DNA from 2 places in the Bradyrhizobium sp. BRP56 genome. Region 2 is predicted to be linked to the other one. Evidence: predicted binding sites of a transcription regulator. Region 2 holds the regulator's gene; the other holds the start of a gene.
What was found. The regulator LexA, encoded in region 2, represses DNA repair genes until DNA is damaged. The targets are predictions, from matches to a motif close to TGTTCNNNNTGTGTTCNG.
Positions count from the first base shown of each region.

Region 1 (8,024 bases), on a different contig from region 2:
CGGCGGTGCAGAGCCGCTACGGCCGAGCCACCGGCGGGTCATCGAGGAACTCGATCGCTGGGCCAACAGTCCCGGCCTGCAGCCGCCGAGCGATGAAGAAAAGCCGGACGACGACAAGCGCTAGGCGGCCATGACCTCGCATGGCCGGACGCGGCCCGTTTCGGTCAAGCCCGCCGGGCCGTCGCGATCAGCGCGGTCGACGGAATCGCGAAGCTGTCGCCGACCCGCCTGCGCTCGATCTCGGCGCGGAAGGCGCGCGCGACTGCGGCGCTCTGGTCTGTATCGAGCCCGCTCCAATGCGGCATGAACTCGAACAATTTGTCGACGTCACCGGGATTGGCGACATTGAGTTTGAAGTCGTGGGTGACCTCGGCAATCGCCGGATCGGAGAAGCCGGCGGCGATGAGCGCAGCGGCGAGGCGGCCGGGGTCGGCGAGCTCGGCGAGGCCCGTGCAGGGCATCGGCGTGACATTGTCGGGATAGAGCCGCCGGATGATCTGCGAGAGCAAGAGATGCACGGCGGCGCCATCGGCGCTTTTCCAGACCGCAATCGCCGCCGATCCGCCCTGTCGCGTCACCCGCGCCATCTCGCAGAGGCCGGCGCGCCAATCCGGAAACAGCATCACGCCGAACACCGACACCGCCGCGTCGAACGCGGCATCCGGCAGATCGAGCGCCTGGCCGTCCATCTGCCGCGCCTCGATATTCGCCACACCATGCGCGCGGACACGCGCCACCATGCCGGCGGAGAAATCGATCGCGGTGACCTCGGCGCCGGTGCGGGCGGCGGCAAGTGCCGCGGCGCCCGTGCCGGTGGCGACGTCGATCACCCTGGATGACGGGTCGATCGGAAGCGTTGCGACCGCGGCGTCGGCGAACAGCGTCGTGAACGGCTGCGACTGCGCCTCATAGGCGGCGACCATTTTGTCCCAATGCGCGGGATCGTTGTACGGCAGAGGTTTCGCCTGCTCACTTGACTGCATGAATCTGGTCCTCGAGATTTTGCTTGTGTTTGGCGAGCCGGCGCTTGAAATCTTTCGCGAGCGCATCGAGCGTCACCGCGCCGAGCCGCTTCAGGAACAGCGCCTCGACCTCGCGAAACGTGTCTCCGAGCGCGTCGTTGACGGCCTGTTCGACCAGGCAGCCGGGATTATCCGAGCGATGGCCCATCGCAACGATCGTGGGCGCGCCGACCGCGCGATAGATGTCCGCGAGCGTGATGTCGACCTGATCGCGCGCCAGCGTCCAGCCGCCGCCATGGCCCTTCTCCGAATGCACCAGACCCTGCTCGCGCAGCCCCGCCATCACGCGGCGTACCACCACCGGGTTGGTGGCCATCGCCTGCGCAAGTTGCTCCGACGTGACCGGCTCGCCGGCTCCGATCATGTGGAGCAGGCCGTGCAGGACGCTGGACAGGCGGCTATCGCGCATCATGTAACTTCATATGTTACATGATGCAGCGGCCGTCAAGGGGGCGATGGCGGGCTCCTGGTTGCCCTCCTACCTCCCCTTGAAAAGGGGAGGTCGCTTTGCTCGTCAGAGCAAAGCGGGTGGGGATCAGCTTCATCGGCGGGCAGCGTCGTCTGCGGCTGACCCCCATCCCGACCTTCCCCCTTTCAGGGGGAAGGAGAAGTGATCAAGGACCTGCACGTTGGCTTTGATTGTTCAACCGGGATTCGCGTGCCGGATTTCGCGGCGTCGCCCGTTTAATCCGCATCGGGGTCTTTGGCAGGGGTGGTATCGTGGGCAGTGTGGCGGTCGATCGGATGTTGCGGGATGCGGTGGCGCATTACGGCGCGGGCCGCGCGGCGGAGGCCGGCACGCTGTGCGGCGACATCCTCACCGCCGATCCCGACCATGTTCCGGCACTGCATCTGTCCGCCGTCATCGCCTTCGTGACCGATCGTGCCGCGGAAGGCGCGGTTTTGCTCAACCGGGTGTTCAACCTCGATCCGGACCATGCACCGGCCTTCGCCACGCTCGGCGATGCGCTCGCCGTGAAGGGCGAGCACGAAGGCGCGGTGGCGGCCTTCGAGCGCGGCGTGACGCTGCGGCCGCAGGATGCCGGCCTGCACATCAAGCTCGGCGTTGCGCTGTGCGATCTGTCGCGTTTCGACGAGGCCGAGACCGCGTTCCGCCGTGCGATCGCGCTCGATGGCGGCCTGACGCGGGCGCGGTTCAACCTCGCCGTCGCGCTGGCCGGGCAGCAGCGACCGGTCGAGGCGGAGCAGGCCTATCGCGAGGTGATCGCGCGCGATCCGGTCTACCGCGGCGTTTGGCTCAACCTCGGCAATGTGCTGAGCGATCAGAAAAGGCACGAAACGGCCGCCACGGCCTATCGCCGCGGACTTGCCGCGGATCCCGACAATGCCGGACTGCATTGCGGCCTTGGCGCGGCGCTCTATCGCCAGGGCTTGCTGGCGGACGCAACCCAGCATTATCGCCGCGCGATCGCGCTCGATGCCGGCAACATCGCGCCGCAGCGCCTGCTGGCCATGGTGCTGCACGAGGCAGGCGAACGCGAGGAGGCTGTTCGCATCTATCGCCAGGTCTCGGCCCGCGACCCGTTTGATCACGTCATCCTCAACAATCTCGGCGCCTGCCTGTTCGAGCTCGGACAGGTCGACGACGCCATCGCCTGCGCGGAGCTCGCACTGGCGCTGAAGCCGGACTACGCCGCCGCGCACACCAATCTCGGGATCATCTTCGAGGCGCAGAACCTGGTCGAGGCCGCGGTCGCCGCGCATCGGCGCGCCATCGAGCTCGAGCCGCTCTATGCCAAGGGCCACGCCAACCTCGCGGTCGCGCTGCGCAATGCCGGCGAGATCGATGCGGCGCTGGTGGCCTCGCGCCGGGCGATTGCGCTCGATCCCGATCAGCCGCTCGCGCATTACAACCACGCGCATTTCCTCCTGATGAACGGCGAGTTCGAGGAGGGCTTTGAGGAGTATCAGTGGCGCCGCAAGACCAGGATGCTCAGCGACGGCGATCCCGTGTTCGACGAGCCGGAATGGCAGGGCGAGCCGCTCGCCGGACGTACGCTGCTGCTGTTTGCCGAATATGGACTCGGCGACGCCATCAATTTCGTCCGCTATGTGCCGATGCTGGCGGGCAGAGGCGGCCGGATCATTCTGCAGGTGCAGCCGGCGCTGGTCGCGCTGCTGCGGCCGATGCTGCCTGATGTCGCGGTATTCGCGCGCGGCGAACCGCTGCCGCCGTTCGATCTGCAACTGCCGCTGCTGAGCCTGCCGCGGATCTTCCGCACCACCGTCGAGACCATTCCTGCCGCGATATCCTATCTGCGGGCAGATGCCGGCAAGCTCGCGCGCTGGCGCGAGGCGCTCGCCGGCGTGACCGCGCTGAAGGTCGGCGTGGTCTGGGCCGGCAATCCCAGGCACAAGGGCGACCGTCAGCGCTCGCTGGCGGCGGACGCCGTGCTGCCGCGGCTGGTCACATCAGGCGTGCAGCTCTACAGCCTGCAGAAGGAGCCGCGGCCGGACGATGCTCCGGTGCTGCGAGCCCTTGGCGCAGGTATCGTCGACCTCGCGCCGACGCTCGGCGATTTCGCCGACACCGCGGCGGCCGTCTGCGCGCTCGATCTCGTCATCGCCGTCGACACCTCTGTGGCGCATCTCGCCGGCGCCCTTGGCCGCCCGGTCTGGATGTTGTGTCCCTACGCGCTCGACTGGCGCTGGCTGCGCGACCGCGCCGACACGCCCTGGTATCCGACCATGCGGCTGTTCCGCCAGGACAAGCCACAGGCCTGGGGCCGCGTGCTGGCGCGCGTGTCGGACGAGCTTGCACGCGTTGCGGCCGGCGAGCGGGAGTTGCTGTTGCCGGCAGCGGCGAAGTGATCGGCCTCACCCCGCACTCATTCCTTGCGCGCCGCCGAGCAGCTTGGCGTTGAGCCGGCCGCCGTCGAACAGCATTTCGTTCACCGCGCCGTCGACGTCAGAGGAGGTGACCTCGCGGCCACCGTCCCTGACGATGCTGGCCTGGGCGAGACGGCGCATCAGCTCCTTGATGAAGGCGGCGCTGACGCCTTCGGTGCGTCGCACGGCGTCGTCGATGACAGGCTGCTCCAGCGGCAGGCCCTTGCCGTAGAGCCGGATCAGCTTGCCGCGTCCGGTCTCGTCGGGTAGCGGCACCTCGATCGCCTGGTCAATGCGGCCGGGCCGGCCGGCCAGCGCGCTCTCCAGCTCTTCCGGCCGGTTGGAGGTCAGCACGAACAGGATGTCGCAATCCTCCTTCAGGCCGTCCATCTCGTTGAGCAGCTTGTTGAGCAGGGATTCCTCGCACGGCCCGCCCATGTCCTCGCGGTCGCGCGCGATCAGATCGACGTCCTCGATCACCACCATGGTCGGCTGCAGCAGCCGCGCGAGGTTCATATAGGCGCCGAGCAGCCCGACCTGCTCGGCGGTGATGATCAGCGTGGTGTGATCGGGCAGGTTGGTGGCGAGATAGCGGATGGTGTGGGTCTTGCCGGTGCCGGGCGGGCCGTACAGCAGGATGCCCTTGCGGGTCGACTGGCCGAGCTCGCGCAGCAGATCGCGGCTTTCGACAAAGCCGAGCACATTGCGATCGAGCAGCCGCAGCGTCCGGTCCGGCAGGATCACATCATCGCGAGCGACCGTCGGCAGGCGATGCACGGTCAAGCCACGCGAACGTCCGCGATAATTGGCGCCATCCTCCAGCGACAGAATCTTGCCGCGATAGGATCGCGCCGCATGCACGGCGGCTTCCAGTTCGGCGAAAGTGCGCTGCACGAAAGCATTGCCGGTCGCCCCGGCGGGCAACGCAAGCTCGATTCGCAGCGACGGCTCGTGATCATATTCGCGATGGAACGTCAGCAGCACGGCGTAGCGCAGTTCGCCGGTTCGGCACAGCCATAGTCCATTGGCAAGGCATTTCACCGGCTCGGCCTCGCCGATATCGACATCGCGATATTGCGGCGGCGCGATCGCCGGCGCATTGCGGCCGGCCTTCATCAGCGCCGCGAAGTCCAGCGTCTCGTAGCGATATTCTTCATGGATGCCGAAGAAGTGGATCGGATCGGTGAATAGCTTGTCGATCGCGACCTGAACGTCGGCGCGCATGTGGCCCGGAAACTGTCGCGCCCGTGTCACGACCAGGTTGCGTGGCACGCCGGCGAAATGCCAGTCGAGCGCCACGTAAGCGGATCGAAACGTCTCCCCCGGCAATTCTTCCGAGCTGCGCCGTGCAGCGAGCAGGCAGTCGCTGCACAGCGACGCAGTCGTACCGGAGATCAGAATCTCCGTCACGGCCCTCGGGGCTTCGCAGAGATCGCAGGGGCGGCTGGCGTCGGCCGACTCGGTGGTGATCATCAACGGCTGGCCGTTGGAGCGGATCAGCCACTTCGCCGAGTTGAAGATTGCCCGTGCCACCGGTCCCGGATAGGGGCCGCACGGAATGGCGCCCTTGGCCTCGATCAAGGCAGCGGAGGCGATGGCTTCCTGCTCGGATTTCCCGAACACCGTACGCAACAAATCCTGCACGAATTCCAGCGGGGTTTCATCGTCGTCGTGAATGAAGAGCCGCACCGGACCGTCGTCGCTAAACACGTCGTGCATGAGACCCCCGAAACGCAATTGGGAACAAAAGAACAAAGTAAGAACATCACGGCGGCTCCTGCGCGTCAAGCGAAAGATTCTGCGGTCTCATCCCTGACGTGTAGTGGGCCGATCGGCCGGGAACGCACACTCGAAGTGTAAACGCGGCTCAACGCCTGTGACGATTGTGTTGCGGCAAATGCCAAGAGATGGCCGTCACAGCGGCAAACTTCCGACACACCATCGGGGCGAAAAGGAGTATCCGACATGGCGCGAGCGCGAGAGCAGATTCCTCCCAAGGGTTTGCGGTCGCGCAGTTATTTTATGAGGCCCTCGTGTCGCACAAACTTCGCCTTGCGCTGCTTCTCGTCTTCACCTTGTTCGTCTCTCCCGCGCTGGCGCAGCCGGCCGCCAAGCCGGCGCCGCCGCAACCCGCTACCGGCGACGCGCTGACGCCCGAGCAGGCGAAACGTGCGCTCGACACGCTGCAGGACGACAAGAAGCGCGGCGAGATCATCAACACGCTGCGCGCCATCGCCAATGCCTCGCCGCAGCCGGCGGCCCAGCCGGCGCCAGCGCCCGAGCAGCATTCGCCGATCCCGCTCACCGCCGACAGCCTCGGCGCACAGCTGTTGCTGATGGTGTCCGAGCAGGTCGGCGAGATGTCGCGCGAGGTCGCCGACGTCGCGCGCACGCTGACGCATTTCCCGGCGTTCTATTACTGGTTCGTGCGCACCGCCAATGATCCGGTCGCCTACGGCCTCTTGATCGACATCGCCTGGAAGCTGGCGCTGGTGTTCGGCTGCGCGCTCGCCGCCGAATGGGTGGTGTTCCGCCTGATCAAGCGGCCGGTCGCGTTCCTGGAAGCGCGGCTGCCGCAGACCGCGCGCGTGCCGGTGCAGACGCTCGCCAGCGTCGATCCGCCGTCGTCGGTTGCCGACGTCGCGCCTGCGCCCGAGTTGCAGCGGCGCCGGCTCAGCCTGGCGCGGGCCTGGCAGTCGCTGGTCCGGCTGCCCTTCGTGCTTGGGCGCCTGCTGCTCGAACTGCTGCCGGTCGTCGTGTTCGGCGGCATCGCCACCGCGCTGCTCGGCACCGAGATCGGCGATCAATCGACCACGCGGCTCGTGATCCTTGCCGTCGTCAACGCCTATGTGTTCTCGCGCGTCTTGATCTGCGCGGTGCGCGCGCTGGCAGGGCCGTTCGGCCTGTTCCGCGTCCGTGCCGAGACCGCGGCCTATATCGAGATCTGGGCCCGGCGCATCGTCGCCGTCGGCGTCTCGGGTATCGCCTTTGCCAATGTCGCGCTGCTGCTCGGGCTGCATCGCGCCGGCTATGCCGCGCTGATCCGGCTCGTGATGCTGGTCGTGCATCTCTTCGTCGTCGTCATCATCCTGCAGTGCCGCCGCCAGGTCGCCGACGCCATCCGCGCGCCGGCCGATCGCACCGGGCTTGCGGCGCGGACGCGCAACCGGCTCGCGGCGCTCTGGCATGTGCTGGCGATCGCGCTCGACCTCGCGCTGTGGGCGGTGTGGGCGCTCAACATCCGCAACGGCTATTCGCTGCTGCTGCAGTATTTCGTCGGCACCGTCGCGGTGCTGCTGGTCACCCGCCTCGTCACCATGGTGGTGCTGAGCCTGATCGATCGCGGCTTCCGCATCAGCCCGGAGCTGATCCAGCGCTTCCCGGGGCTCGAGACCCGCGCCAACCGCTATCTGCCGCTGCTGCGCAAGGTGGTCACGGCGGTGATCGCCTTCATTGGCTTCGTCGCGCTGCTCGAGGTCTGGGGCGTCGACGCCATCGTCTGGTTCTATGGCGGCCAGATCGGAAGTCGCCTGATCTCGGCGCTGGTGACGATCGGCATTGCCGCGCTGGCCGCGGCCGTGATCTGGGAAGTCGCCAATGCGCTGATGGATCGGCAGATCGACACCCTGTCGCGCGACGGGCATTACGCCCGCGCCGCGCGCTTGCGCACCTTTCAGCCGATGCTGCGAACCGCGCTGTTCTGCATGATCGTCGCGGTGGTCGGCCTCACGGCGCTCAGCGAGATCGGCGTCAATGTCGCGCCGCTGCTGGCCGGCGCCGGCATCGTCGGCATCGCGATCGGCTTCGGCTCGCAGAAGCTGGTGCAGGACCTGATCACCGGGCTGTTCCTCTTGATCGAGAACACCGTGCAGGTCGGTGACAACGTCACGGTGTCGGGCCTCTCGGGCGTGGTCGAGAACGTCTCGATCCGCACCATGCGGCTGCGCGCCGGCGACGGCTCGGTGCACGTCGTGCCGTTCAGCGCGGTGACGACGATCACCAACTCCAGCCGCGGCGCCGGCAATGCCGCGGTCAGCGTCAACGTGTCCTACAAGGAGGACACCGACCGCGCCGGCGAGGTGCTGAAGGACATCGTCGCCCAAATGCGCCAGGAGACGGCGTATCGCGCATTCATTCGAGGCGACCTCGAAT
Region 1 covers NZ_JADYVV010000027.1:36,730-44,753, forward strand. Annotated here, with positions in the region: gene I6F38_RS19950 (hypothetical protein) at 1-124, shown strand, start outside; gene I6F38_RS19955 (class I SAM-dependent methyltransferase) at 165-983, opposite strand; gene I6F38_RS19960 (Rrf2 family transcriptional regulator) at 970-1,434, opposite strand; gene I6F38_RS19965 (tetratricopeptide repeat protein) at 1,767-3,854, shown strand; gene I6F38_RS19970 (ATP-dependent Clp protease adaptor ClpS) at 3,861-5,591, opposite strand; gene I6F38_RS19975 (mechanosensitive ion channel domain-containing protein) at 5,906-8,024, shown strand, end outside.
Region 1: I6F38_RS19970 (ATP-dependent Clp protease adaptor ClpS) is a predicted target of LexA. The motif match lies at 5,620-5,637, and genes of this name have one in related genera.

Region 2 (8,024 bases):
AACACCACCGAGGAGATCGCCGAGGCGCTGCACCTCAGTCCCAAGACGGTCGCGAACCTGCATTCCCTGATCAAGGACAAGCTCGGCGTCGGCACCGATATCGAGTTGGTCCGCCTCGCGCTGCGGCAAGGCATCCTGACGCAGCTCGATCTCGGCGAACGCTGAGCCCGCGTCAGCGGCAGCGACCAACCCTTGCGAGCCCGCCTGAGATTGGATAGCCTCTGCTCGCGATGAGCTTCGCAGGCTCATTCGCCCCTCGCGCGACTGGCGAGCTTACGTGGAATTGACCACGGTGAAGCGCGAAGGGTTCCAACGCCGTTCGCCTGGGCAACCCGTTCAGCTGATGATCCAGCGTCTTAGGGAGCCCGGACCATGCCGTTATTCCGCAACGAACTCCATCTCAACGATTCGGAAGTTGCCCTTGCGCTCGAGGGCGAAGAGCGCCGCCAGCAAGACGGCGTCGAGCTGATTCCGTCGGAGAACTACACCTATCCCGAGGTGCTCGAGCTGCTGGGATCGGTGTTCACCAACAAGTATTCCGAGGGCTATCCGGGACGCCGCTATTATGGCGGCCAGGAATTTACCGACCAGGTAGAGAACCTTGCCCGACAGCGCGCTTGCGCGCTGTTCCGCGCCGAACATGCCAACGTTCAGCCTCTGTCCGGGTCGCCAATGAACCAGGCCGTGTATCTCGGCCTGCTGCAGCCCGGCGATACGATATTGGCGATGGACCTGTCACACGGCGGCCATCTCACCCATGGCGCGCCGGTGTCGCACATGGGGCGGCTCTTCAACTTCGCCCGCTACAAGACGCAGCCGTCAAACGGCGGCGCCATCGATTTCGATGAGCTCCGCGCCATGGCCCGGCACGTCCGTCCGAAGCTGGTGCTGTGCGGCTACAGCTCTTATCCGCGCGATCTGGATTATGCGTCCTTCACGAGCATTGCCGATGAGGTGGGTGCGCTGACCATGGCGGACGTCAGCCATTACGGCGGCCTGATCGCCGGCAACGCCTTGCGCAATCCGCTCGATGCGGGTTTCGACGTGATGACGACGACATCGCACAAGACGCTTCGCGGACCGCGCGGCGGCATCGTTCTCTGTCGCCGGGAGTTCGCCGGCAAGATCGACGCGTCGGTGTTTCCGGGACTGCAGGGAGGTCCGCACATGAACGTTGTGGCCGGAACCGCGGTCACGCTGAAGAAGGCATCGACGTCCGATTTTCAGGCCTATGCAAGACTGGTCATGCGCAACGCGAAGGTCCTGGCCGAAGCGTTGATGGAACGCGGCATGACGTTGATCACCGGCGGAACCGACAATCACATGATGGTTGTGGATACGGTGGCCAGCGTCGGCCTGGACGGCGGCGCGGCCGAGAACATCCTCGACGCCGTCGGGATCACCGCAAACAAGCAGATCATTCCCGACGATCCGCGGCCGCCGCTCAGGCCGAGCGGCATCCGCCTCGGGACGCCGGCGGCGACCACGCGCGGCATGGGCGAGCCCGAAATGCGCCTGATCGCCGAACTCATTGCGGAATCCCTCCGGTCGAAGGGAGATGCAGCGGTCGTCAAGCGACTGAGGTCGAACAGCGTCGAGATGTGCCGCGCTTTCCCCGTTCCTGGGATCGGGCCGCCCTCATAGGCGGCCGAGCCGCGTTCCTGTTCCGCGTCCGTCGCGTCACTCGGCCGGATGTGCGGCCTACATGGGGACGTCGTGAAGGTTCCCGAAAAGGACCGGAACGGAAATTGATGCTGTTCGTTGGACCGCATGATCTCGAAAGACGGAGCGTCCAACGCCGTGACCCGGAAAACCTTGCAAGCCCGCTCGGAACAGGCGCTCGTCGTCATCATTCTCAGCACCGGTGCGCTGATCGGTTACCTCGGCCTGGCGCTGTCCAGGCTGTGAGAGCTACGCCCGGCGGGCATCAACCGCCGGCGGGCATCAAGCTGCTTGGTGCCTAAAGCTCACGCGCGTGCCACTGAGTTGCCCCGACGGGGCAAGCCCCGCAGCAAAAATATAGGGTGAAACGAAGAGCAAAGCTCGGACAGATCATGTCGCGAGAATGCGGATGTTTGACGCACAAGCGACGACACCCGCCGTCGTCCCGGCGAAGGCCGGGACCCATTACCCCAAATCTCAATTGTTGCGCGACGCTGGGGCCACGATCCCGTTCCTGATCAAATGCGGTGGTTATGGGTCCCGGCCTTCGCCGCGACGACGGTGTTGTGCGCGGGAACGGTATCGCGATGAATGCAACGCCACGTACAATCCACACACCGGTCACTGAAATCGAGGACATTGCCGCCTGCCAGCAATTCTCGTACACGGTTTCACGCAATGACCTCGCAATTCACTCCCAACTCCGTCGACGTGCTGCTGTTCGATATCGGCCGCGTCGTGCTCGACATCAACTTTGACAAGGTGATGGCGCACTGGGCGCAGCATGCCGGGTGTGCGCCCGCCGAGCTCGCCACGCGCTTTGTCGTCGACGACAGTTTCAAGCATCACGAGATCGGCCGGATCGACGACGCGGCATTCTTCGAGAATCTGCGCCGGACGCTCGGCATCAACATCACGGACGCCCAGTTCCTCGAAGGCTGGAACGCGATCTTCACCGGCGAGATGCCGGGCATCGCCCCGCTGCTCGCGGCGGCCGCCGAGCGGATGCTGCTCTACGCCTTCTCCAACACCAATCCGGCCCATGTCGCGCATTTCTCGGTCACCCATGCCGAGCTGCTCAGCCATTTCCGCAACGTCTTCCTGTCCTCGAGCATCGGCTTCCGCAAACCGGACGCCGAGGCCTACGATCATGTGGTAAAAGCCATCGGCGTGCCGGCGTCGCGGATCCTGTTCTTCGACGACCTGGCCGCTAATATCGAAGGTGCGCGGGCGCGCGGCCTTCATGCTATCCACGTGACGTCGACGGATGACGTGGCAAGGGCTTTGACCGCACTTGGAATTTGAACATTAGGAATTGAGGAGCTCTGAGCGTGGCCCTGATGCCGGTTGCCGATGCCCTGTCCGCCGTCCTCGCCGGCGCCGAACCGCTGCCGGAGGAGATGGTCGCGCTCGATGCCGCCTACCACCGCACGCTTGCGCACGACCTCGCGGCGCTCCGCACCCAGCCGCCGCAGCCGATGTCGGCGATGGACGGCTATGCGGTGCGCGCCGCCGATGCGGCTGATCTAAAGGCCCGGCTCAAGGTGATCGGCGAAGTCGCCGCCGGCCGGCCGTTCGAGCGGACGGTCGGCGCCGGCGAGGCGGTGCGGATCTTCACCGGCGGCGTGATTCCCAATGGCGCCGACGCGGTGATCATCCAGGAGGACACCGCCGTCGACGGCGACCACATCACGATCACGGAGGCCGCCAGCGTCGGGCGGCACATCCGCCCGGCCGGGGTCGACTTCCGTGAGGGCGAGGTGCTGCTCGCCGGCGGCAGCCGCCTGTCCGACCGCGCGCTGTCGCTGGCGGCCGCCATGAACTATCCGGAACTTGCGGTGCGGCGCCGCCCGAAGGTCGCGGTGCTGGCGACCGGCGACGAGCTGGTGATGCCGGGCTCGCAGCCCGGTCCCGGCCAGATCGTCTATTCCAACGGCTACGCGCTGCGGGCGCTGGCGCGCGCCGAAGGGGCCGAGACCGTCGACCTCGGCGTTGCCGCCGACACGGTAGAGGCGACCACGGCGGGCATCCGCCGGGCACGCGAGGCCGGCGCCGATGTCCTGATCACGACAGGCGGCGCCTCGGTCGGCGACCACGATCTCGTCAAGCGGTCGCTGGAAGCCGAGGGCGTCGAGATGGCGTTCTGGCGGATTGCGATGCGGCCCGGCAAGCCGATGATGCATGGCCGGCTCGGCGCGATGCGGGTGATCGGTCTGCCCGGCAATCCGGTGTCGTCCTATGTCTGCGCCTTCCTGTTCCTGGTGCCGTTGATTCGGGCGCTGAGCGGCCGGAAAGTGATTCATCATCGCCGCGCGAGCGCCCTGCTCGGCCGCGACCTCGCCGCCAACGACCAGCGCGAGGACTATCTGCGTGCGCGGCTCGAAGCGCGCGAGGACGGCACGCTGATCGCAACGCCGGTGACGCAGCAGGACTCGTCGCTGCTCGGGAATCTCGCTGCGGCACGGGCACTTCTCGTGCGTCCGCCGTTTGCGGCAGCTGCCGTCAAGGGCAGCGAATGCGAGATTCTGACACTGCCCGAATAGGGTTTTCGCGCCCCGCCGATTGTGCGTTGCCCGACACGTTCACCGGAAATTAAGTGGTTGCGGAACACATATCGAACATATAGTGTCCGTTCATGATTTGTTTCGAGTACTGGTGTCTACAATCGGGAAGCTGCATGGAAGCAGGTGCATTGAGCACATGCTCCTGAGGTCAGGCCCGGCCTGCAGGCCCCACCAGAAGAGTCTCGGAATCGAACGACGCTATCAACCGGGGGAATACTCGAGATGCTCACGCGCAAACAGTACGAACTACTGCGTTTCATCAATGAACGTCTGAAAGAGGCCGGCGTACCGCCCTCCTTCGACGAGATGAAGGATGCGCTCGACCTGCGCTCGAAGTCCGGTATCCACCGCCTGATCACTGCGCTGGAGGAGCGCGGCTTCATCCGCCGCCTGCCGAACCGCGCCCGCGCCATCGAGGTCATCAAGCTGCCCGAACTCTCGGCCGGCGGCGGCAACGGCCGCCGCGGCTTCACGCCCAGCGTCATCGAAGGCACCCTCGGCCGGCGCGCCAGCACGCCGCCGATTGCCGAGGATGACGGCAACCGTCCGGTCGCGGTCCCCGTGATGGGCCGGATCGCCGCCGGTACGCCGATCGAGGCGCTGCAGACCCGCAGCCACACCATCAGCGTGCCGCCCGACATGCTCGGTGCCGGCGAGCACTATGCGCTCGAGGTGCGCGGCGACTCGATGGTCGATGCCGGCATCCTCGACGGCGACATGGCGCTGATCCAGCGCAACGACGTCGCCAATACCGGCGACATCGTGGTGGCGCTGATCGATGAGGAGGAAGCCACCCTGAAGCGCTTTCGCCGCCGCGGCGCATCGATCGCGCTCGAGCCGGCCAACACCGCCTATGAAGTGCGCATCCTGCCGCCGAACCGGGTCCGCATCCAGGGCAAGCTGATCGGCCTTTATCGCAAATACTGAATTGCAAATACTTGCGGCGGCCGGGAACGAGCAACACGTCGGATCGTTCCTTGCATGATAGTGTAGCGTACGGCCTGCCCGATGCGCTCCGATACCTCTCGCGCAGCGTCGCGTGTTTGTGATCGGAGCGATCTCGGACCAGTCGTACAATCGCCCAGAAACGAGCAGACGCTCGTTCGCTATCGTCCACTCTGGTAGAGGCCCTAATGCCTCAAGGAGAGGCACGGGTCGCTACCTCGAAATGAGGAGCCATCCGATGTGTGACTATAGTCTGCACGCCGTGGCATCGCGCCCCGCCATTGTCGGAGAGACGCTGATCACGACGACGTTCCGCGGCACGTCGACCCGCGGCTTTGCTTCGGAGAATGACCCCACTGTCGCGGTCTGCATGCTGCCGGGCACCGAGCTCGCTTTCGCCGAGAACGTTCGCTACGACAGCCGCTGGATCTGGACCAAGACGCTGAACTATCGCGTCGGCGTGTTCAACGAAGTCGAGCCCGACGTGCCTGATCGGCATCATGACGCGGTCGAATTCCCCGACGGCAGCCATGTGCTGGTGACTCAGCTGGTCGAGGGACAGCGCGTTAGCGTGCTGCAATTGCCGGCGCTGCATCCGCCGGTCGAGCAGAAGCCGAAGGTTGTGGAGCGGCGGCCCTCCGCATTCGCAACGCTGTTTTTGGGTTGAGCGCATCGTCGCCGCGGAATGAGCTGTTCGGCGGCGGATGACCTAAGCAATTTCGGGCGACCCCGGACTCCCGCTTCCGGGGCGCAGAAGGAGATTTGCGTCGGCCGGCACCTTGGCGCATCATCAGGCACGGAGGACGTGCGCGGTGGTCGATAAGGTCACATGGCAAAAGGCTGGACGCGTCACGGAACCGGGCCGCTACATGTTCCGGTTCGGTTGGCTGACGGTAACGGCCGACGACCTGAAAGTCTGGGAGCAATTTCCCGAGGCTTCCTTCACCCTCGTCAAGAAGCCCGACGCCGGCCCCGACTCCGACGAATACCATCTCGGCCTGTTCGAGCTGCCGAGCGCGCCGTCGCCGGACCACGGCTAATCATCGCCCTGCAGATCGGTCTCGGCCGGCGTCGCATCCACCGCGGGCCGCGGCGCGACGGCGGGCGCGCGCAGCGTCGTCTCGCTCTCGCCGTCGCCGGGAACCGCCGGCGACCACGGCCGGTCGATCCCGCCGGGCTTGACCGCATCGACGGCGTAGCCGTCCCTGCTCCGTCGCAGCACCAGCGCGCCGTGGCGGCGCAGCCGCTCGGCATCGATCACCGATGCCGCGCAGCCCTGCGGCGCCGGCCGCGTCGTCACGATCAGGCCTGCGCGCTCGCAGTCGTCCGCCAGCGCCTCCGGCCGGGTCGCCAGCGCGACGAAGGCGCCGCCGGGTCCTTGGGTCACGCAGCCGCCGGCATCGCACGAGACGCCCTCGCCAAGCGACGCATCGGTGGCGGTGCGCGCGTCGGCGTCCGCCGCCAGCCACTCCTTGACCAAAAATGCATCCTTGGCGCTGTGCATCAGATGCAGCCGTCCATCACCGCCACGCACCGCGACGTTGCGGCCGTCGCCCGAGATCAGCACGTCCGGCTGCGGCACCCTGAGCGCCCCGACCGAGGCCACCAGCAGCAGCACCGCGCCTGACCAGCGCAGCGGCGTGCGCAGCAGCCCGAGCAGGATGATGCCGGCGCTCGCTGCGATCAGCGGCCCGATGCCGAACGCCGCCATGCGGCCGACCGCGCCCGGGAGTGCGGCGACCCATTGCGTCACCAGGATCATCCAGTCGATGCCAAGACCCATGATCGCCCAGAACACGCCGTCGAAGCCGAACGGCATGGCGACGAGCCCCAGCAGGCCGGCCGGCATCACGACCGCCGAGACCACCGGCATCGCCGCGAGGTTGGCGAGCAGCCCGTAGGGCGTCACGCGGTGGAAATGGAATGCGGCATAGGGCGTCGTCGCCAGCCCCGCCACCAGCGAGGCCAGCATCAGCATCGTGAGCTCGCGCCCGCCCCACAGCGCGACGCGCGCGTCGCCGAATGGTCGGGCGACGCCAGCAGGTTCGGCAGTCCGATCTGCACCAGCGCCACCAGCCCGAGCGTCGCGGCGAAGGACATCTGGAAACTGGGATGCACCAGCGCCTCCGGCGCGATCGCGAGCACGATCAGCGCCGCCACCGCCAGCGTCCGGAAGGTGATCGCGCGGCGGTCGACGATCACGGCGAGCAGCACCACGGCGGTCATGAAGAACGACCGCTGCGTCGCGACCTCCGCGCCCGACAGCAACAGATGGAACGCCGCGGCGACCAGCGCGGCCGCCGCTGCCCATTTCTTGATCGGATGCGCCGCCGTCAGCGCCGGAAACAGCGCGAGCAGCGCGCGCACCGCGAAGAACACGACGCCGGCGACCACGGCCATGTGGTAGCCGGAGATCGACAGCACGTGGCCGAGCCCCGAGATGAACATCGCATCGTTGACCGGCGTCGAGATCGCGTCGCGCCGGCCGGTGAGCAAGGCGGTTGCGATCGCGCGCTGGTCGCCGTCGAGCGTGGTGCGGATCCGCGCGTCGATGGCGTCGCGCAGGCCCTGCATGAAGGCGGCGTAGCGCAGCGCAAAGCCGCCGGTCGCAGGCGGCTCCCTGGTCTTGACCGCGCCCATCACGAAGCCGGAGGCGCCGATGCCCTGGAAATAGAGGTCCCGGCCGAAATCATAGGAGCCCGGGCGCTGTGGCCCGAGCGACGGCATCAGCCGCGCCTTCAACTCAACGAAGCTGCCCACATCGGGCGCGGTGCCCTTCTTCACCGAGAGCCGGACCCGATCGAGCTTCGTCGTGTCGCGCGGGCTCTCCATCGAAACCACGCGCAGCACGAA
Region 2 covers NZ_JADYVV010000002.1:309,676-317,699, reverse strand. Annotated here, with positions in the region: gene I6F38_RS03250 (response regulator transcription factor) at 1-165, shown strand, start outside; ZMP/ZTP riboswitch at 251-336, shown strand; gene glyA (serine hydroxymethyltransferase) at 373-1,644, shown strand; gene I6F38_RS03240 (hypothetical protein) at 1,762-1,908, shown strand; gene I6F38_RS03235 (HAD family phosphatase) at 2,341-2,967, shown strand; gene glp (gephyrin-like molybdotransferase Glp) at 2,994-4,205, shown strand; gene lexA (transcriptional repressor LexA) at 4,449-5,153, shown strand; gene I6F38_RS03220 (hypothetical protein) at 5,410-5,838, shown strand; gene I6F38_RS03215 (hypothetical protein) at 5,984-6,211, shown strand; partial or broken gene I6F38_RS03210 (ComEC/Rec2 family competence protein) at 6,208-8,024, opposite strand, start outside.